Regions from separate parts of the Paenibacillus sp. AD87 genome, predicted to be linked through region 1. Evidence: riboswitches for the same ligand, from Rfam matches in the RefSeq annotation. Region 1 holds a riboswitch; each other region holds the start of a gene.

Region 1 (5,610 bases):
GCACATTCTGGAGTGATGCACTTCAAGATCAACTTCCAGCTCCAGGTAGCCAATAACGAAGGAAGCAAGGAGGTAGGCATAACGTGCGGTCCAAAACCTTTAACCGGGCATGGTTTAACCAGTTCATTCCTTTTGTTGTACCACTACTCATTCTGGCTCTGTGGCAATGGCTGACTGCATCTGGAGTTGTTGCAGCCAATATTTTGCCCCGACCCGCTCAGGTACTGGAGGCCTTCATTCGACTGCTTCGTAACGGTGAACTACTGAACAATATTAGTATTAGCGCCAGACGAGCTTTGGGAGGATTCCTCATTGGTGGGGGTCTGGGTTTCCTGCTGGGAGTGCTGAACGGCATCTCCTCCCTTGCGGAAAAGATCGCCGACTCCTCGGTGCAGATGATCCGCAACATTCCGCATCTGTCTTTGATCCCCCTCGTTATTGTGTGGTTCGGGATCGGTGAAGAAGCAAAATTATTCCTCGTTTCCCTGGGTGTATTCTTCCCGGTATATCTGAATACGTTCCACGGCATACGATCGGTCGATCCGGGTCTGATTGAAATGGGCAAAGTATATGGCCTCAGCCGTTGGTCCCTTTATAAGGACATTATCCTGCCTGGTGCACTGCCATCCATTCTGGTGGGCATCCGTTATGCACTTGGCATTATGTGGCTGACACTTATCGTAGCCGAGACGGTTGCGGCGGATGCGGGGATTGGATACATGGCGATGAACGCGCGGGAATTCATGCAGATGGACGTAATTGTCTTAAGCATTCTGCTATATGCCCTGCTGGGCAAGCTGTCCGATACCATCGCCAAATGGCTGGAACGGCGCTGGCTGCGCTGGAACCCGGCTCTATCCCGCAAGTAAAGCCAAAGGAGCGTGAATTAATCCATGAGCACAAGTCAGATCAGTCCTTTTCTTCAAGTAGATGGGGTTCAGAAATCGTATGATCAGCGGACGATTCTATCCGACATCAACGTCAATGTAAGACAAGGGGAATTTGTAGCCATCGTTGGACGAAGCGGCTGTGGCAAAAGTACTTTGCTGCGTCTGATCGCCGGGCTGGAACCCCCCTCTTCCGGGAGCATTATGCTGGGCAACAGAAAGCTTGGCAGTACAGCACCCGAGACACGGTTTCTGTTTCAGGAAGCCCGGCTGCTGCCTTGGAAATCCGTGCTCGATAATGTACGACTGGGTATCCCCGACAAGAACAAGGAAGATGCACGCCAGTCGCTTCGCAATGTAGGACTTGGAGAGCGTGAAGGTGATTGGCCGGGGGTATTATCTGGCGGACAAAAACAACGTGTCGCCTTGGCACGGGCACTCGCAAGTCATCCGCGTTTACTGCTGCTGGATGAACCGCTGGGTGCATTGGATGCATTGACCCGAATTGAGATGCAGCAATTAATCGAACGCTTGTGGGTAGAAGAAGATCTGACTGTCATTCTGGTCACTCATGATGTCAGTGAGGCGGTTGCCCTGGCTGACAGGGTGCTGTTAATCGAGGATGGTCATATAACGATGGATACCCGAATTACGCTGGAGCGGCCACGTGTTCGGGACAGCGGGTTTGCTTATTTTGAAAATCTTATTCTAAATCGCTTGTTGACTCCTTCACAAGAGACACCACAGCAGATTGCCCAGAAACAGATATCATTCTCGATCTAATTCCACTGGAAAGAAGGCATGATTATGCAATCCCTTTCACCCGTTCCCTCTCCTCCTGTTAAAGACCTGTTAAATCAAATTCCGGCTTATACGCCTGCCAAATCCATGGAACAGATCCGGCGGGAATTGGGACTGGAAAGTGTAGATCGACTTGCAGCGAACGAGAATCCGTTTGGCTCTTCTCCCCTGGCAGCGGAAGCAGTCAGAACGCTGGGCTCCGATCTTCTGGCTCAATACCCCGACGGTTCCAGCCAACTGCTGCGTGACAAACTTGCGGAACGTCTGGGTGTGCGTACCTCCCAACTGGTATTTGGCAGTGGTTCATTCGAGCTCCTTACCCTTACCGCCCAAGCCTACCTTAATCCCGGCGAGGAATCACTCATTCCAGTGCCCTCCTTTAACTGGTATAAGGGAGCTACGCTGCTGGCAGGCGGTGTCATCCATGAAGTTCCGTTGGTCAACCATTCACTGGACCTGGAGCAATTCCGGCAACGGATCAATGCTTCTACCCGAATTATCTGGCTGTGCAATCCGAATAATCCAACCGGAACCATTTTCACGGCAGATGCCCTGCTTGGTTTACTCGAACATGTTCCCTCCCATGTCGTGGTTGTCCTGGACGAAGCGTATTATGAATTCGCGGAAAGTGAAGATTATCCTGATACGGTTAAGCTGCTGGAGCAGTATAATAATCTGATTATTTTGCGGACCTTCTCCAAAATATATGGACTTGCTGGCCTGCGAATTGGATATGGCATCGGGAATGAAAGCATTATTGAAGGCATTAACCGGGTCAAGCTGCCCATCAGTCTGACAGCCACATCCCAAGCCGCTGCTTTGGCCAGCCTGGATGATCATGAATTTGTTTCTCACTGCCTGCACTACAATCGTCAAGGAAGGGAAACGTTAATGCAGTCCTTTGATCAGTGGAACTTACCCTACATCCCTTCCGAAACAAATTTCATCATGGTTGATCTGTTGCAGGATAGTGGCCCGATTACCAAAGAATTGTTGAACAGAGGCATCTCTGTCCGCGGCGGTGCCGAATTCAGTATGCCTACCTGGCTTCGGATTACGATTGGTACACCGGAGCAGATTGCCCGTCTGATCGGGGAGCTTGATTCACTGTTACATTCAAACGATTAGAATCCTAGTTACTTTCCTAACTCACATTACGCACACTTCTTTTAAGCCGCCCTCTTTACATTCCACTTGCATGTGATATATGCTGAACACACAACTGCATATCTTAAACATTGCACTAGGGGAGCCTTGCGGCTGAGACGAATCGAACGATTCGGACCCTTTGAACCTGATCTGGATCATACCAGCGGAGGGAAGTGGAGCGGCCTCTCAGTAAGCGGATTTTTTCATGTTGATGATGGAATTTAATGTGAATTGAACTTACAGACCCACTCATTTCTCCGGAAATGGGTGGGTCTTTTTCGCGTTCTGCGAGCAGATCAGAAGGTGTAATTAAAGATCCCGCGGTTTGAAGTTGAATTATGAATACAAGGGGGACGGAACGAGATGGATAACGATATAACCATTCACAACATGAGCTACGCTTTCCCGGGAAAAAGGGATTCCCCCGTGCTCTCCAATGTGTCGATGACTGTAGCCAAAGGCGAATTTGTCTCGCTCATCGGTTCCAGCGGCTCCGGTAAAAGTACCCTTTTCAAGCTGCTGGCAGGCCTGCTTGAGCCAACACACGGAACCATTGAAATTCCTTGGGTTCAAGAAGGAAAGCGACTGGGGCAGGTGGCCTACATGCCGCAAAAGGACCTCCTATTATCCTGGAGAACCGTCATGGGGAATTGCATGCTTCCCTCTGAACTGGCTGCAGGTCGGCAGGATAAGGTAAGGATTCGAGCGGACATTCTGGCTGGTCTCGACAGATTTGGCTTATCCGGCCACGCGCATGCTTACCCGGACGAGCTGTCAGGTGGCATGCGCCAGCGTGTCGCGCTGCTTCGTACTTTGCTGACAGGTGGCCAACTGATGCTGCTGGATGAACCTTTCGGCGCACTCGATGCCCTGACCAAACGGGAGATGCATCGCTGGCTGCTGGAGCTATGGGAAGGCCTTGGCAAAACCGTGTTGTTCATCACACATGACATTGAAGAAGCCCTGCTGCTCAGTGATCGGATTATCCTGTTAACTCCGGTGGGCCAAGGCCAACAGCTGCAGGATCTGACGGTACCTTTGCCACGTCCAAGACATTCGGACATGATCTACGAACCGGCTCTCGTTCAGATGAGACGACTACTGGAGGAACAATTGCATGCGAGACGGTAACTTGAGAGATAGCATGAAGCATAGCGTAAGAGGTTGGCTTGCCCGTTATGGTCTGTTTCTTTTGCTCATGATCTTGCTGCTTGCTCTCTGGGAGTGGATTGTGCGTATGGGATGGGTGCCTTCCTTCATCATTCCAGCCCCGACGGCGATTGCCCGTTCGCTGTATGAGCATCGCCACCTCTTGTTGGCCACACATCTGCCCGCTACCTTGATGGAGGTTATCGTTGGTTTTGGCTTGTCCATTGGTGCCGGGACTGCACTTGCAACGGGTATGCATATGAATCGGTCGATTGAAAAAGCGTTATATCCCTTCATCGTGATCAGTCAGACGATCCCGCTGATTGCCCTGTCCCCCGTCTTCATCCTGTGGTTTGGCTACACGCTGTGGAGTAAAGTTGCGGTGGTGTTCCTAATCGCATTTTTCCCGATTGTGGTGAGCACCTACGATGGCCTGCGCCAGGGTGATCCGGAGCAGCGTGAACTGCTGCTGACGATGGGGGCCAGCAAGTGGGATATTTTTCGCAAACTCCAGATTCCACTTGCCCTTCCCTCCTTCTTTTCGGGACTGAAAATGTCTGTGGTGTATTGTGTAGTCGGTGCAACGATCGGGGAATGGCTCGGTGGAAGCAAGGGTCTCGGTTACTTCAGCCGCAGAATGTCGAGCAATATGAACACGGATGCAATGTTCGCCGCCATTGTGCTGTTATCCCTGCTCGGTATCGCCCTGTTTGTACTCATTGCATGGATAGAGAAAAAATTCAGTACACCACGGCATGCAGGTAGAAGAAAAACTGGATAACTTTCGGATTTCAAAACAGATAACAAGGAAATGAGGAATTTGAAGCTATGAAGAAAAAACATATCTACTCCCTACTCCCCATTCTGCTCATATCTATGTTGCTGATCATCAGCGGATGTGGAAATACGGGTACCAATACACCTGCCACAGATTCAGCTTCCAAAGCGAAAGATACAGGATCATCTGCGATCGAAACGCCATCGGCATCCATAGACAAGCTGTCCATCATGCTCGATTGGTATCCTAATGCAGTGCATTCCTTCATCTATGTTGCTCAGGAGAATGGTTACTTCGCGGATCAAGGTCTGGATGTCGATATCCAGATGCCTGCCGATACGAATGATGCACTCAAACTTGTTGCCGCCGGGAAAATCGATCTTGCACTAAGCTACCAGCCGCAAATTTTGCTCGCGCGTGGGGAGAACATTCCTGTACGTTCGATTGCAGCCGTCGTTCGCCATCCGCTCGTGCATCTGTTGACTGAAGCAGACGGTAAAGTGAAATCGCCAAAAGATCTTGAAGGGAGGACGGTCGGCTATTCCTCAATCCCTTTGTATGAAGCAATGGTGCGTACCATGATCAGCCAGGATGGCGGTAATCCCGACAAGATGAATCTGGTGGATGTGGGATTTGACCTGATCCCTTCCCTGGCTTCCGGGCAGGCAGATGCCATTATGGGTGGTTTTATTAACCATGAACAATTGATTCTGGAAAAGGAAGGCCATGCCATGAAAGCGATCAATCCCGTCGATTACGGCGTACCTGATTATTATGAACTGGTCCTCACTGCAAGTGATGCGGGCATTGAAGCGAAGAAAGATCAGCTTACCCGCTTCATCAAAG
Region 2 (5,610 bases), on a different contig from region 1:
CCATTGCAGCCTTGTCACTTCCTCTTGCACAACGGCAAGCTTGGCTTCAACTTGCTCTAACTGACCATTCAGCTGTTTCACCTGTTCCCTTAAACCCTCGGCCTGTTCACGCTCACCAGCTTGCATCAGTCTGCCAATATCTGCAGATAACGAATTACGTACTCTACGTCCTTCTTCCGTTTCCAGTAAAAGTGCTCTGCGCTCTTCGTCCCGTTCCAACAATTCGCGAATACTGATATTCATTCTCTTGCCAACTGCCGCAGCTTGCACCTCTTCTGCATGCTCCCGAATCCACTTCATTTCCAACATGGTCACCGTCTCCTTTGGCTGTAAAAATACAAAGAGCGCCCTCATCCCTTGGGACGAGGAGCGCTCTGCTCGCGGTGCCACCCAACTTGCCAAACCAGAATATTCTGGTTCAGCCTCTTGGTCCGCGATAACGGGCGGTTCCGGTTAACTTGGGGAATAACGCTCCCCTGGCGAAAACGCCTCCGAGTTGGATGCTCTTCAACGGCATGGTCCGATCTGTAATTGTTGTTTTTCAGTATATACGAACTTTAGCCTCCATTGCAAGTTATCCGTGCATACCCTTACATGTCCTGTTATGATAGAGATTGTTTGTTTTTAGGAAATACTCCTGAATGGCAGACTTACTACATAACATAATATCTAGAAGGAGTTTTTCTTCATGAAAAAATTGCTTTGGATTGGATGCTTGTCCTATTTCCTCATCGGACTTGCCCATGTGGTTCTCGGCTCCATCCTACCCGTTGCTCTTGAACATTATGGCAAGGATTATAGTCAGGGAGGCACACTGATATTTGCCCAATTTGCCGGGTTCCTGGGTGGTGTATTGTTATCTCCGTGGTTGAATAAACGCTTCGGGAAACGAGGCGGTCTATTAATTGCCGCAGCTCTGCTCTGCATTGCAGAGTTATCCTATATGCTGCTGCCTCCTTGGGGCTGGATGTTCGTCATTGCACCTGCAGCCGGATTCGGATTCGGTATGATAGAAGCTGTCATCGGTACAATCATCATTGCTGCAATTAAAGATAATACGGCGGTTGCCATGAGCCGACTTGAAGTGTTATTTGGTATCGGCGCCATGGTCATGCCTCTCATTGCCAGCGGTCTGATTTCTGCCGGGTACTGGCGCTTGTCGTTCCTCGTGGTTGCCGTCTGTGCAGCGATGACTTTTATCTTCTGGGCCAAAAGTTCATTCGGTGAGCTGGACAACGAGCTCAGTCGACGCAGCTCAGACCAGACTCCTGTACACACTCACGCTGCTGAATCGCCAAATGGAACGAATCCTGAAGACATTAAACCAACTCGTTCAACCTATCACGGCCGTAATTTGGCTCTTCTGTCTTTATTTGTTCTATTTTTCTTTCTCTATGTCGGCACCGAAATGAGCCTTGCCAACTTCATGCCAGCCATTCTGATTGAGAAAATGAACATGAAGGAAGCAGGTGCCGCGCTTAGTGTTACCTGCTTCTGGATCGCCATGTCTGTTGGACGACTGTTTGCCGGATATATTGCGGAGAAATTCCAATATCGCGTCTACGTTCTGTACAGTTGCCTTGCAGCAGTTGTACTGCTGATGATCTTTCCTTTTACCAACCAGATCTGGTCGGCATTTCTGATCATCCTGTTGCTCGGACTCGCACTATCGGGCGTGTTCTCCATTGCCCTCGTCTTCGCCAGCAAAATGCTGCCTGGAACAGAAGAATCAACGCCCAGCATCCTGATTGCATCAGGTGGTGTTGGTGGTGCCATTCTACCTTTGGTTACAGGCTGGAGTTTGGACCATCTGGAAGTTAACCAGTCGGCGTGGATGCTTGCCATTTTTGCAGTTGGTCTGCTGATTATCAGCGTGATCGCGTATCAATGGCAGCGCAGGCATACTGTGAGTTCAGCATCGTAATATCTACCGAACAGAAGATAAATTAAATTTCATTAATCATAGCTGGTAAAAAGATAGGCTTCGTAGCGTGAATGCTACGAGGTCTTTTTTGATTTGAAAATAACAATTACTTCTTTATCTTAGTGCAGTGGACGATTGCCCAGGAAATACTTTCAGATGCTCTAAATCGGAACTAACGTTATTTAGGTTGTAGGGACTACACTCCCTTTATCCTTAATGAATTTACCGAATACATATCGAACGAGTGGTCCCAGAATAATAATTTGGTAAGGAAGCGCCAGGCTAAAATTACGAGCAATCGTATGAAGATACGTACTTAGTACGGATGCTCCATTTAACTGATTCGCAAGATAAGCGGAAATCATTCCGTACAAGGACATAATCAGAACCATTCCAATGACCATGAAAAATGACATAGCGAGCACGCCTAGGATTTTGTTGGACTTGTCAAAAGGTAAGGAAAATGCAATTTTTCTCGCTACAGGTCCGACAATAAAAGACTCCACCAGAAATGCAATGACAAAGCACAATATGAACTGAAGCAGTATTTCAAGCGCGGACATCTTGCTCAATAACCCATTGTGCCATAAATTGAAGGCCATCATGACGATGACCATTCCTGTGCACATCATCATTCCAAAAATAATCTGTTCTTTCTTCGTTGTTGGCAATTCTCTCATCCTCTCTGTTTACCTTCGTAATTATAGAGATGACGAACCCCTCCTCATAAGTGAACATTCTGTGAACAATTATAATTTTTCCAACTTAAAATCTTATTTGACAACCTCGTGGTACAGCCCTATGATATCCCTTAAAATGGTAGAAAAGATTCACTGCATATAAAGGAGGATTTGGATTATGAGTTTTCAAAAGCGCATTGACCACGTCGGCATTGCCGTTCGTGATCTAGAGACCACGCTGCGTTTCTATACGGAGATTGTTGGTCTTGAATTGAAAGATCGGGTAACCCACACCAACGGTGTCATTCAGCTCGCCTTTCTCGGCTTCAACGGAAGCGATGAGACCGAGATTGAGTTGATTCAGGGATACAGCGACAAGCTGCCTTCCGAAGGTACGGTGCATCATTTTGCTATCCATGTCGATGACCTTGAGTCTGAGTACAACCGCATTAAGGCAACTGAGGCCGAGTTTATTGATGGAGAGATGATTACACTGCCTAACGGTTACCGTTATTTCTTCATCTATGGACCCGAGAAGGAATGGATTGAGTTCTTCCAGCGCTAAGAATTGGAGCTGATTTATGAACATTTTAATTACCGGCGCAGCCGGAAAAATTGGACGTGACTTGTCCCAACACTTGTCAGAAGCATTTCACCTGCGACTAACGGATTTGAATATCGACAGACTGCATACGTATCAAGGGACAAGCCATGAGATCATGACACTTGATGTGACAGATCCCGAAGCCTGTCAGCACGCTTGCGAAGGCATGGATGTGGTTGTACATCTGGCGGGAGATCCTTCCCCGCATGCCGGATTCTATGAATCGTTGTTGGACATCAATATCAAGGGCACGTTTAATGTATTCCGTGCAGCTAAAGACCAGGGTGTACGAAGAGTCATTCTGGCAAGCAGTGCACAGACGATTGAGGGGTATCCCATTGATGCTCAAGTCTATCCGGATATGCCGACACGCCCACGGAATTTGTACGGGGTTAGCAAATGTTTTGGTGAATCGCTCGCTTCCTATTTTGCATATACCGAAGGTATACAAAGTGTAGCAATACGTATAGGTGCATATGATGATTTCCAACCGAATGGACCCGCGCTGGAGGCAAGGGATATGAGCGCGTATATTAGTCCGGCTGACTTGTGTGATTTGATGTTCAAAGCAATTACAACTACAGATCTGGAGCCCTTCACCATACTGCATGGGATCTCGAATAATCGGTTTAAACGATTGAATCTGGAAACCACTCAGAAACAGGTAGGCTATGACCCGAAATCCGATGCTTTTGCACTCAGTCAGATTTCCTTATATGATTCGCCACGATAATTGTTGAAAATCACACATCTAGAGAGGTCGTTATACGAATGTATAATGGCCTCTTTGATTCATTCATACGTGCCCCTATCCATTTCCTGACTGGACATGCGTGGGCCTCTGGCCTATAATTACACCTAGTAATGCCCGTAACTTCATAGTTTCCCAGGGGAGTCGGAATAGGCCGGCTGAGAGTGTATCCCACCAAGATACTGACCCTTAGACCTGATCTGGATCATGCCAGCGTAGGAATCGGAGTATATCGAATTGGCCCAGCCTCTTTGCTGAGTGCCACATCTCTAACGCCTGCACGCGTCCCGGATTAACGGGGCGCTTTTTTTAATGTTCTTTTATATAGCCAGAGAGCTAAAAAAAGTGACGTCATCCGGATCATAGCTGGTATAAATCTGTCGATTTATGCAAGAAGCTTGGATATGAAGCCAAGGAGTACCCCGTGCCACTGGCCGGACAACATGAAGGAGAGAAATGAAGATGAGATGGCGTAAAATGATGGGCCTAATGCTCTTGTGCGTACTACTCGTGGCTGTGGCCGCATGTGGCGGCAAAGAAGCTGCACCTTCAGGAGAAAATGGCAGCAGCAACACCGAAAACAGCAATGAAGGTGAAAACGCAGCCCTCAAGGACATTAAAGTGGTGCTGGACTGGACACCAAATACGAATCATACCGGCCTGTATGCGGCTGTAGATCAAGGTTTTTACAAAGCTGAAGGCTTAAATGTCGAGATTGTACAACCAGGTGCCGGAGGCGCGGATACAATGGTGGCTTCGAACGAAGTGCCTTTTGGCGTAAGTTATCAGGAGAGTGTGACCCAGGCCCGCACACAGGGCGTACCGCTCGTGTCCATTGCTGCAGTCATTCAGCATAACACGTCCGGATTTGCCGCTCCGGTGGATCGGAACATCAAGTCCCCCAAAGATTTTGAAGGTAAAACCTATGGTGGCTGGGGCTCTCCGGTGGAAGAAGCTGTGATGCAGTCCATTATGGAAGGCGAAGGCGCCGATGTATCCAAAGTAAAAAATATTAGCATGGGCGATGCAGACTTCTTTACCGCTGTGAAACGCGATATCGACTTTGCCTGGATCTTCTACGCGTGGACGGGTATCGAAGCCGAACTGCGCGGCGAACCGATCGACATGTTATATGTGAAAGATTATTCTGAAGCACTGGACTACTACACACCTGTACTCGTTACCAATGAAAAGACGATTCAGAACGATCCCGAGTTGGTTAAAGCGTTCTTGAAAGCGACTTCCGAAGGATATCAATACGCGATTGAACATCCCGAAGACGCTGCTAACATTCTGATCAAGGCCGTACCGGATCTGGATAAGGATCTTGTACTCGCAAGCCAGAAGTGGCTGAGTCCAAAATATCAGGATGACGCACCACGCTGGGGTGAGCAGAAGCAGGAAGTATGGCAGAACTACACGGATTGGATGTTTAGCAAAAAACTGCTCGATGAGCAGGTAGATGTATCCAAAGCATATACAAACGAGTTCTTACCCCAATAAAAATTGTTTGAGTTTAACTTTTTTTACACCAGAACGAAGAGTACAGAACCCATCTGAAGAAACGAAGTGGTCGCCTTTATCCCCGGATTTTCCCCTTGCGGAAAATGAAATCAAAAAAATTCGGGGATAACAGCGATCGGAAGAGGGT
Region 3 (5,610 bases), 2.2 Mb from region 1:
TTATTTCAAGCTTCGATGTTTATTTTCCTCATCGGTACGATTATATCTGCCCTTGCGAGTAATTTTGGTACACTGTTGACAGGACGTATGGTTCAAGCAGCCGGTGCTGGTATTATCATGCCATTGTTAATGCATGTCATTCTTACCTTGTTCACTCCTGAGAAAAGGGGCGCCGCGATGGGGATGGTCGGCTTTGCCATCATTTTCGCTCCAGCGATTGGGCCAACCCTTGCTGGATATATTCTTGAGAACTACACATGGCAAACGATGTTTTACGGGATGATCCCACTAACCGTTATTGTTATTGGTTTTGCGTTTGTATATCTCAAAAATGTATCGGAACGAGTCAATCTCAAGTTCGACACACTCAGCGTGTTGCTGTCCACGATTGGATTCGGCGCATTGCTGTATGGCTTCAGCCGGGCAGGAACTCTGGGATGGTCAAGCGCAGAAGTAATCATATGCATTGCAGCAGGAGTCATTGCTCTTGGACTGTTCACATGGAGACAACTCGCGTCTGCAAATCCGCTGCTCGATCTGCGGGCTTTCAAGTATAATATGTTCTCACTGACCACAATCATTAATATCGCGATCACGATGATCATGTATGCTGATATGATGTTGCTTCCTTTATACCTCCAAAATGCACGGGGTTACACTGCATTGGAGTCCGGATTATTATTGCTTCCAGGGGCGCTTGTCATGGGCTTCCTGATGCCGATAACGGGTAGATTGTTTGACCGGTTTGGCGCAAAATGGCTGGCGATTATCGGGATGGTCATTACGATTGTAACCACCATCGGGTTCATCGATCTAACGGATTCTACTAGCTATACTTACCTAGTATTGATGTCAACAGGTCGCCGAATTGGTATGGCCTTGCTTATGATGCCTATCCAAACAGCAGGTTTGAATCAACTGCCACCAAGACTAGGACCACACGGTACAGCAATATCCAACACCGTCAGACAGGTAGCTGGCGCTGTGGGTACTTCATTGCTCGTAAGTGTAATGACCAGTCGCACAACGGCACATGTACAGGATATGGTGGCAACGGGTGCAGCCAAAGGCTTAACCCAGCAGCAGTTGGGAATGGAATCCATGATCCAGGGAATTAATGATGCTTATGTTGTCATTATCGGCATTGCCGTTCTCGGATTGCTCCTTTCCTTCTTCATCAAACGTACCAAACAAGCGACGGAGGAAGACTCCAAGCAGCCTGTAAGACAAAAAGTCTCGATGAATACAAATTAAGAACAATATTTACATGAATTACATCATGTAGAGCCTATTGTATCTTATATAAAAAGCGGCAGATCAGGACAATAAGCTTTACGTCCAATCTGCCGCTTTTTTGTGTAGTATTACATAATATAAATGAACAATTTGCCTGCACACGTAAGTAAGAACAGCTGCGTCAACTCGTTCCCTCCATGAGGATCTGCCTGAATTGTTCGAGATACGATCTGCATTCTTTGACAATTCTGTTTGCCTCACTCTGAAGAGAAGACGATTCAAATTCCGTTTGAAACGCCTGCAGCGTTACTTCCAACATGGAGATATTGATCTCTTTCTGCTCAACTAAAACAAGCAACCCTTTGGTCAGTTCTTTCGCTTTAATAGGCACTTCCGATTGGAGAATGGAATGACTGAATTTCTGAAGACCTGCAATCAGGTTATTTTTATCCAACACAATTTCTTTGGAATCAGGAGCGATCATCAAAAGACTTGGAAAATCAATAATATGCTCTTGTCTTTCCAGCATGGAACGAAGCAAGATTTCAATGTAGTTCAGGATTTTGGGCACAAGATGGTTCCAATCCGGTTGGTCAAGATGGAAGTTTCTCCACATGTTCGAGATTTGATGGATCATGCCAAAACCAAAAATAGCCCCTTCATAAGCAAAAGGTTTTAATTCTTTACCAAATACCTGTACTAGTCGTTCAGATAACCAATTTAACTGCATACGAGTCAAGTTCTCTAGATCGCATTCTCCAGAGTAGAAGCCTGTCCAGAATAGCTCCACAACAAGCTTTTTTTCTGGCAAAATCATCGGCACCATAATCTGATCGACCAGTAAATCAAAATCGGAAGCATAGCTTTGGCTCTCCAAATCTTTGCGAATCATCATATCTTCCTGTACACGTTGCTCCAGAATGGCAAGAATACAATCATCCTTCGAGCCAAAGAATTTATAAAATGTTCCTTTGGAAACACCTGACTCGTCTAGGATCATTTGTATGGAGGTGTTGGTCACTCCATGTTTCCCAAAGAGTACAAGCGCTGAGTCCAATAACATTTGTTTCCGCTTATTCATAAGTTCCCCCTGGATGATTTAGGTGGTTCACGTTACGATATCTAATAACCTATTGCAAATCCACTGCAAACATCACATGTTCCTTCCAAATCCCCTTGATTTTAATATTCTGCCGGTCCGTCTCCTGAAAGCCCGCCTTGCGAAGCACTCGAATCGATCCGGCATTGTCGGGCAGCGCACCTGCCTCCACCCGTTTTATGCCCGCTTCATTCATAGCAAAATCCAGTGCTAGCTGAAGGGCTTCACTCATATATCCCTTGCCATTCTGCACCTGATCGAGCACATAACCAACAATCCATTTGGTGGTGGAATCCAGTTCAAGCTCGAACAGAGAGATCTCCCCAATAAGCTCATGCGTATGGTTCAGAAAGATCCCGAAAGAGTACCGTTTCCCCTCTTCCCTCGCCTTGTTCCAACCTTCGAGAAGGGCTACTTGGCCCTCCAATGTATAGAATGTATCCGATCGTTCGCTTGCCGATATTTCTTCGAAAACAGCCCGGTTACGGAACTGCAAATCCAGTAGTCCAGCAGCGTCTTCCACGTTCAAAAATCGTAAATAGATGCGTTCTCCACGATTGTCCATCTGTATGTTCATCCTTATCTCTGGTTGTAGTAGATTGCATTCATCAGAAGTATGAGAGTTGCCGTTTATAAGCCATATCCCAGAACAGATATTCAAATTCAACACTTCTTCTGAATATGTCTTCAATGGCCTCCAGTTCCTGCTCGGTTTTATGTTCACATAATGCATCCAGTGTATCATAGAACCATTCGAATGAGTCGCGGAATTCATCACTTGCATAATTTTCGATCCAAGTCTGATACAAATTGCCCTCTAATGAATCTCGATATTGTTCTTTTAATCTTGTGGCATAGTCGTAATACGTCCACGCACAGGGGAAAATGACGGCGATGATTTCGGCAACACCACCTGTTTGTGCAACACTCATCATATTCGACGTATACGCCTTGTTATACAGAGATGGTTTGACAGCATGATTTTCATCCAGCGTAATTCCAAACTCATTCATATAATTTCGATGCAAATCCATTTCTTCGTACAGAATAGCGTGTTGAATCACCGTAAAGTTCGTCATCAGTTTTTCATCTGTCGCCTTCACCGCACCCATGGCAAAAATCTTCGCATATTCAATCAGATATGTATAGTCCTGAAGAAGATAAAACTTAAACGCTTCCTGATCCAGTGTTCCTTTCCCCATTTCGTGTAAAAAAGGATGGTTGTATCCATCTTCCCATACGGTTATGGACTTATCTTTTAACGTTCTCGAAAATGACATGATCATTTCTCCTTGTATTAAAATTATAATGTCCCAGCTTCACATCCAGCTATCGCGTTTGTCAGCCAAAATGCAGACCAAAAAGCCCTTGTCCTATTTTCGGCAAGGGCAAAATAACATGAGTACATGTCATTTGCTCCCTACGTCAGTATTAACTAACAGGTTCAAAGGGTCAGGTTTTAACCTTCTCAACTGCGAACAGTCCCCCTGCAAATAGCTCAGGCTTATTACAACATGTGTTTTTCCAAATGTCAATCCATTCCTATTAATCTTCAAGTTCCCCTAAATCTTCTTGCAACTTCTTAAGTCGGGTGCGGATATCCTTAATCATATTTTGCAATTTGTTTAACTCATCTACCCATTTTTGCTCATTAGAGACGTTCGTCGCTGAAGTTGAATGATACGCCAGAGACGTCCTTAACTTGTTTAAATCCGATTCGTAACCCCTCCGCTCTTCCTCGGCTTTTGCTAATTCCTCCTCGGCGATGCCAATCTGGTGCTCCAGATAAATAATGTCTGATGCGTTACCGTGAGTTAAGCGCTGTGAATACGTCATCGTTCACCTCATTTCTGATCATCCATTGCTTTTCCAAGGTCATATGGCTGAATATCGATATCCAATTTCATACCCAGAGCCAATTTGGCAAGTTGACTTCCAATAAAAGGCCCCATCGTTAGCCCAGACGCTCCAAGCCCGTTGGCTGTGATTAAGCCATTCCAACCAGGAACAGCACCCATTACCGGAAGAAAACCTGGTGTAAACGGACGGAAACCTACTCTTACTTCCTGAAACGTGCTATCGGCTAAACCGGGAGCCAGTTCCAATCCTTTATTCAAAATTTCCTGCATTCCGCCTGCGGTTACTCTTATATCATAGCCTTCAATATCATTTTCGTGAGTCGCCCCGATCACAATCTTCTGTTGATCAAAGGCTAACAAATATTGATCCGAAGGAGGCATGACCACTGGCCAGTTCCCAGTCTCTTCTCGATCGTGAACCTGCAAATGCATAATTTGCGCCTTCTGATAATCAACCTTAAAGTCAATGCCCAAGGGCTTCAACAGTTCATTAGCCCAAGCGCCGGCACACACAATAACCTCATCAGCCGATATGACTTTACCGTCAACAACCACTCCAGTTACTCGGTCCGATTCATATTGAAGTGTCGCGTCCCCATTAATCAGGACCGCTCCATTTCGCTGTGCCGATCGGATTAAGGCATCACGCAGTGCACGTCCATCGATACGTGCAGCACCACTGATGTAGACGGACTGAAAGTTCTCCTCCAGGAGAGGAAAACGCTCATGGGTTTCTTTTGCATCCAGACGGGTAATATCGGCAATCTCCGGTGCAACTTCTTTACGAAGGTGTGCTCGCTCCTGCATCTTGTTGATTTTCTCTACTTCCGTATGAATACTAAGAGCACCCACTTGAGCGTAACCCGTTTCCGTTTCCCCTTCACTCTTGAGTTCTTCAATCAAACCGGGATAAAAACGTGCACCAGCCTTGGCAAGCTGATACCAATCCTGATTACGGCGCTGAGATAACCAGGGACAGATGATCCCGGCAGCAGCATCCGTAGCCTGCCCTCGATCTTTCCGGTCTATAATAAGAACTTCCGCACCCCGTTTTGCCAATTGATATGCTGTGGAAGCCCCAAGAATTCCTGATCCTACGACGATGACTTTCTTCATGACTGCATCCCTTTCCTAAATCACTGTATCCATTATAGCGTATACTGGTTGGTCTGATAATGGCAAGGCATCGACATTATGATACATATTCCTAAAAGGTTTTCGATAAGTCGTTCATCGAAGTAAATAGTTCGTTTAAATTAATGTTATTTATGTAATATAATTCAAATCAGGTTTCTTTTAACTCTGTATCCACGCCATTTACGCACACGACCTTTAACGAAATGAGGAATAACACAACGATGCCGAAACCTAGTACGGGGAATTCACTGGATACCGATATGCCGCTTATGATTACAG
Region 4 (5,610 bases), 3.4 Mb from region 1:
TTTCAATTGGGTCAGGTAGTAATGTGATTCCATCGCCGATAACTTCTACTTTTATCATATCACAAAGTCCTGAAGCCCGAGCTAGTTCAGCGATTCGCACAGCTTCATCTGCTGTTGCAGCACCCGCTGTATTGGGAAGCAGGGTATACCTTTTCAAGTCCAGTGTGTCCAGAAAGTGCTGTTTGTTCCGATCTTCCAGATTCAAACGCCGAACCGCGAACGTTAATACTTCCGTACCGGAGGCTTCAACCGCCTGGCTCTGCACTTCCAAGTCCGAAAATTTGCCTGTACCCAGCAGCAATCTAGACTCAAACGTATAATTTCCAATCCTCAACATAATTCAACCGCCTCCCACAAAATGTACAATTTCAATTCGGTCTCCGTCTCTTAACGCCGTCGTTTCATGATATTCCCGAGTTAAAATTTGCCGATTCAATTCAACCACGACGGTTTTTACTTGCAAATTAAATGAATGGAGCAATTTATCTACACGATTTAAGCTATCTTCAATTTGCATGATTTGTCCGTTGACAATGATGTTCACTGCAACATCTCCTTTATGTTCAAACGTTCTGGACAAAGGTCCTGAATCCCCAGTTCTTCCGAGGTTTTGCCACAAATCAAGTCAGCCATAAGGCTGGCTGTAATTGCACTAAGCAATATGCCGTTACGATAATGTCCAAAAGCAGCGAATAAACCCGGTACACTATCACAAGCCCCCACATAGGGCAATCCATCCGGAGTCGAAGGACGGACACCAGCCCACGCTCGGATAAAATGTGCTTCCTTCATGCCAGGTACCCAGTTTGTTGCAGCTGCAAGCAGCTTCTGAATGCCTTGTACCGAAACTTTCATGTCTGTTCTTCCAGGAAGGCTTGTTGCACCGATCCATACTTCTCCATTGGCTTTGGGAACAATATATATATCCTCTGCATACACCGTTTTGTCTGGCCTGTACCCGGCATGGTGGGGAGAAAACTGCACGGCTGCAATCTCCCCCTTTACTGGTAAAACAGGCGATTTCAGACCTACATGTCTCATCAATTCTTCACCATGTAACCCTGTAGCAATAATTACATTTCTCGATGTCATCGTTCCTATTGAAGTCTCGATTCCTTGCACACCGTTTACATTCGTATGCAAACGGACATCCTGTACCCCTTCCATCACCCTTGCACCCATGGCTTGAGCCGATCTGACATAAGCCTGCGTTAAGTTGACAGGAATAACCTCGCTCTCGGAAGGTCTGTAAAATGCTCCATACGTATCCCTGTTTAACCATGAAGCTTCCTGTTGGACAGCAATACGATCCCACCAAATATGTTCTGTAGATAAGGTAGACGATCTACGATCATTCTTGTAACTGCTGACCTCACTGTATGAACGAAAAGGAGTAATAAATCCATGCTGTTGCAGCCCCATTTCCACTCCGCTAAGCGAACTGATCCGTTCCTTCTGCTCATGAAGCAAAGCTCTGCTCTGCCTTGCAAGCTTTGCCATTACAGCATGAGTGAATTCCTCACTATCAGCAGCAAGCATGCCTGCGGCTGCACAGGAAGTTCCCCCAGCGATCCGCGCCCGCTCAACCAGAAGAACGTCATGGCCTCGAGTAGCGAGTTCACATGCGATGGCACAACCGATAACTCCTCCACCTACAATAATGGTTTCTGCATGAAGCTTGCCTCCAACTTCCGCTCCAACTTTACTTCCCGAAACTATTCCTGGATGATAGCCTGAACGATTCCTGCTTCGACTTCTTGCTTCCTCTCTCAAGATCTTCATCTCCTTGGTTCGGCGTACTTGTCTGAATCCGTGATCGCCTGTCGCAATGAAGCGGCAGCTACTTCCGGCTTATCGGTCGTCCAAATCGTTGAAATTACAGCGGCTCCTCTAGCACCAGCAGTTCGAATGGCAGCAATATTCTCAGGACTAATCCCGCCAATCGCGATCACGGGAATCGAAACATTAGAGCATACCTCAGCTAACGCACTTAGCCCTCTGGGTTCGCAATTCGGTTTACTATTTGAAGCATAGACATGCCCATAAAAGAGATAATCCGCTCCCTGTTCTTCTGCAACTTTTGCTTCTTCCAGAGAATGAACCGATATGCCTACGCGCAGCCGATCGACTCTCCTCAACTCATCCTTATCATAGCTGCGAGTAACTGCTTGACCCCAATGCACACCACCAATTGAAGCATGTTGATCCAGCTGATCTGAGCCATTCATAATGATACGGTTAGATGGAACACCTTTTGTTTTCAGACTTTGCGCCCAACACATCTGTTGCTCAAGAGTCAGCTTTTTTTCACGAATGTGGATATAATCGACCCACCGCCATATACCCTTAGCAATATTCAGAAAAGAGTCCAAGTCTCCTGTACCTGGTGAAACCACATGCAGTTCAAATGATCGTGTTGTTACATGTTCGTGGAAGATTACCGTCCTGTTCGCCCTCCTCTTGCGAGATTAAAGCTGTATAAAACAACAAAAAAAGCCACTCCCGTAGGGGAGTGGCCACGAATTTAAAATTCATGGATCAACTGAATGACTGTCGCATGCAATTACTCTATACATAACGCATAACAACTATAGAAACCATCCATAGTCGCAATGCTGTATACATAGAACTGCATGATTCATCTTGCAGGCAATATCGCAAAGTCGACGATAACGCTCTTGTCATTAGCTGAAACGCGCCACTTCCCTACGCTGGTATGATCCAGATCAGGTACAAAGGGTCCGGAATCGCATTCTTCCATCTCAGCCGCATCGTGCGGCCCCCCTAGTGTTCATATGAAGCTGTAGCCTATGTTACCATAGACACCTTTTTTTGTCACCGTACATTTCCATGAATTACGTTGTTCATCCATTGCTGAAGTCGTGTAGTTAACGAAGTTGCTGCTTCCGGTGCGAAGAATTTCGTAGAAACTATTGTTTATCGGACCAAGCTTCAACATCCCACGTTTTGGTTACCCAACCTTCATAAAATTCAGGTTCATGGGATACGAGCAGCACGGTACCCTTGAATTCTTGCAGGGCACGTTTCAGCTCTGCTTTAGCGGTTACATCCAAATGGTTTGTAGGCTCATCGAACAAAATCCAGTTACTTTCACGCATCAGAAGTTTACATAAACGAACCTTGGCTTGTTCTCCACCACTAAGCGCGTTAAGCGGGCGGGTGATATGCTCATTTTTTAATCCACAACGCGCGAGATGGCCCCGGACTTCATTCTGTGTCAGATGAGAAAATTCATTCCACACATCTTCGATCGGGGTAATATTACCTGCACGTACTTCCTGTTCGAAATACGCAGTTTCCAGATAGTCACCCAAGAAAGTCTTACCGCTGATTGGTGGGATTTTCCCCAAGATAGTCTTGAGCAATGTGGATTTACCTACACCGTTACATCCAACAATGGCAATTTTCTCGCCACGCTCAATCGTCATCGTCATTTTGGGCAATAATGCATATGAATATCCAATTTCAAAATCAATACCCTCAAAGACGGTTTTACTACTCGCCCGGGCATCCTTGAATTTGAATGTGGGTTTGGCCGCTTCGTCTGGACGATCAATCCGTTCAATCTTGCCGAGCTGCTTCTCACGGCTCTTGGCACGACCGGAAGTGGAAGCGCGGGCTTTGTTCCGCTGAATGAAATCTTCCTGCTTCTTGATAAACTCCTGCTGTTTCTCATATGCATCAATATGTTGCGCCTTATTCATGTCGGCCATTTCAAGGAATTTGTTATAGTTCGCTGCATAACGCGTCAACTTGGCAAATTCCAGATGATAAATAACGTTAACGACCTCATTCATAAACTCCGTATCATGCGAAATCAGAATAAACGCATACGGGTAATCTTTCAGGTAACGCGTCAGCCATTCAATGTGTTCCACATCGAGATAGTTCGTCGGCTCATCCAGCAAAAGAGCTGTGGGTTTCTCCAGTAAAAGCTTCGCAAGCAATACCTTTGTACGCTGACCGCCACTAAGCGCGGCCACATCACGATCCAGACCGATGGCGGACAAACCAAGTCCATTGGCCATCTCTTCCACTTTTACATCAATCAGATAAAAATCACCTTGCTCCAATTGTTCCTGAATGTCACCCATTTCTTCCAGTAACAATTCGAGCTTGTCCGGATCGGCGTCTGCCATCTGATCCGTGATGGACATCATTTCTTTTTCCAACTCAAGCAAGGGAAGGAACGCATCCTTAAGCACATCACGAATCGTTTTTCCAGGCGTGAGCTTGGTATGCTGATCCAGATATCCATAACGAACTTTGGGGGTCCATTCGACCTTCCCTTCGTCCTTTAACAATTTCCCGGTAAGGATGTTCATCAGTGTGGACTTGCCTACACCATTTGCACCAACAAGACCTACACGCTCTCCGGCAAGTAAACGAAAAGATACATTTTTAAATAACGTGCGGTCTCCAAAATTGTGACTCACGTTCTCTACTGACAATAAACTCATAAGATGAGGTTGCTCCTATCTATTGGACATTACTATCGTTCCGAAACCCTATTTTAGCACAGGTGTCGCCTTTTCTGAAAGTAATGTAAACATCTCATGCAACCTCGCTTTTATATTACAAACAAACTGCCTTTAATTTATGGAACAGTTATACTCAAAATAACCTTGTGCTGCCGCTTGTTTGGCATTTGTAAACACTTCTTCGGCTCTGTAACCATTGCTACATGTGGAAGGGTAATAGTATTTAATTCCACTTACAGGATCAACTCCGCCAACGATCGCTGTTTTCTTCACCAGTCTGCCACCACCAATGGCATAATTGTTAATCTTTTGGTTACCTACAGGTATTCCCTGAATAAACGCCATCAGCCCCGTATCATTAATCGAATTGTACCAGTCTTCCTGAGAAATCAAAGGCATGGTAAAGGTGTAGGAAACACCATTCCTTCTTGCAAACTCATTATGCCGGTTAATAACATCTGCCAAATCTTCCTGCACACTTGTCACGATCCGGCCTCGTCTGACCTGCTCAAACGTCTCGGCATTCTGAAGCAGAGGGATTTGTGTGCTGGAGGCCAGTTCTTTCTGGAAACCCTCAACCCACATGCCCAAGCCTGCATCATAGGCATACACATACCCATCGAGTGTGAAGTTAATACTGCTACCATTTGAATCAGAATATGTATAGGGCTTTTTAGGACTCCAAACTTGCCGGAATGAATCTTCAAGATCACCCGTCATCTCAGTTTCGTTCGCCAAAATATAATAACCATCATAATCCAGCACGACCATTGCAGGAATGTAATTAAACATGGCCCGTATAGCAGCAGGATCATCCTGAATCCCCATATTTAGCGCCAGTGTTTGGGTAAAGGTAGTCAAGGCAAGCTCTTTGTCCGCTTTTACAAATTTGGTCGAATCATACCCTGCTTCATCGTTTTGCTTCTCATTTTGATGCATCACAGCCCCTGCATCCAGTACGGCAGTCTGAAGTGCCATCTTATATCGATTGCTTAAATATTGTGCCTCTTGGGCATTGTCTGTATTGTGAGAAATAACCCAGAATATAGGTAAAAAGATAAGCACAAACACAATAGAAAGATCAGTAATCTTCATTGAGCACCATACC

Evidence for each region. A riboswitch is a leader RNA that binds a small molecule or an ion and turns the genes downstream of it on or off. The one in region 1 is predicted to bind thiamine pyrophosphate.
Region 2: linked by a shared signal. The riboswitch ahead of gpAD87_RS30370 (ABC transporter substrate-binding protein) and the one ahead of gpAD87_RS21845 (ABC transporter ATP-binding protein) in region 1 are both predicted to bind thiamine pyrophosphate.
Region 3: linked by a shared signal. The riboswitch ahead of tenA (thiaminase II) and the one ahead of gpAD87_RS21845 (ABC transporter ATP-binding protein) in region 1 are both predicted to bind thiamine pyrophosphate.
Region 4: linked by a shared signal. The riboswitch ahead of gpAD87_RS07305 (thiamine phosphate synthase) and the one ahead of gpAD87_RS21845 (ABC transporter ATP-binding protein) in region 1 are both predicted to bind thiamine pyrophosphate.

What each region holds. Positions count from the first base shown of each region.
Region 1 covers NZ_LXQN01000007.1:4,955,619-4,961,228, forward strand. The annotation lists gene gpAD87_RS21825 (ABC transporter substrate-binding protein) at 1-56, shown strand, start outside; gene gpAD87_RS21830 (ABC transporter permease subunit) at 84-869, shown strand; gene gpAD87_RS21835 (ATP-binding cassette domain-containing protein) at 894-1,670, shown strand; gene hisC (histidinol-phosphate transaminase) at 1,695-2,816, shown strand; TPP riboswitch at 2,924-3,026, shown strand; gene gpAD87_RS21845 (ABC transporter ATP-binding protein) at 3,201-3,968, shown strand; gene gpAD87_RS21850 (ABC transporter permease) at 3,955-4,767, shown strand; gene gpAD87_RS21855 (ABC transporter substrate-binding protein) at 4,815-5,610, shown strand, end outside.
Region 2 covers NZ_LXQN01000022.1:489,659-495,268, forward strand. The annotation lists gene serS (serine--tRNA ligase) at 1-309, opposite strand, end outside; gene gpAD87_RS30350 (MFS transporter) at 689-1,924, shown strand; gene gpAD87_RS30355 (hypothetical protein) at 2,107-2,595, opposite strand; gene gpAD87_RS30360 (VOC family protein) at 2,783-3,169, shown strand; gene gpAD87_RS30365 (NAD-dependent epimerase/dehydratase family protein) at 3,186-3,941, shown strand; TPP riboswitch at 4,087-4,199, shown strand; gene gpAD87_RS30370 (ABC transporter substrate-binding protein) at 4,422-5,462, shown strand.
Region 3 covers NZ_LXQN01000007.1:2,805,127-2,810,736, forward strand. The annotation lists gene gpAD87_RS12215 (DHA2 family efflux MFS transporter permease subunit) at 1-1,254, shown strand, start outside; gene gpAD87_RS12220 (TetR/AcrR family transcriptional regulator) at 1,418-2,317, opposite strand; gene gpAD87_RS12225 (GNAT family N-acetyltransferase) at 2,367-2,900, opposite strand; gene tenA (thiaminase II) at 2,944-3,615, opposite strand; TPP riboswitch at 3,736-3,834, opposite strand; gene gpAD87_RS12235 (hypothetical protein) at 3,881-4,171, opposite strand; gene gpAD87_RS12240 (NAD(P)/FAD-dependent oxidoreductase) at 4,180-5,310, opposite strand; gene gpAD87_RS12245 (AraC family transcriptional regulator) at 5,553-5,610, shown strand, end outside.
Region 4 covers NZ_LXQN01000007.1:1,593,319-1,598,928, reverse strand. The annotation lists gene gpAD87_RS07320 (thiazole synthase) at 1-337, opposite strand, end outside; gene thiS (sulfur carrier protein ThiS) at 341-544, opposite strand; gene thiO (glycine oxidase ThiO) at 541-1,773, opposite strand; gene gpAD87_RS07305 (thiamine phosphate synthase) at 1,779-2,372, opposite strand; TPP riboswitch at 2,687-2,796, opposite strand; gene gpAD87_RS07300 (ABC-F family ATP-binding cassette domain-containing protein) at 2,931-4,481, opposite strand; gene gpAD87_RS07295 (hypothetical protein) at 4,614-5,597, opposite strand; gene gpAD87_RS07290 (hypothetical protein) at 5,584-5,610, opposite strand, start outside.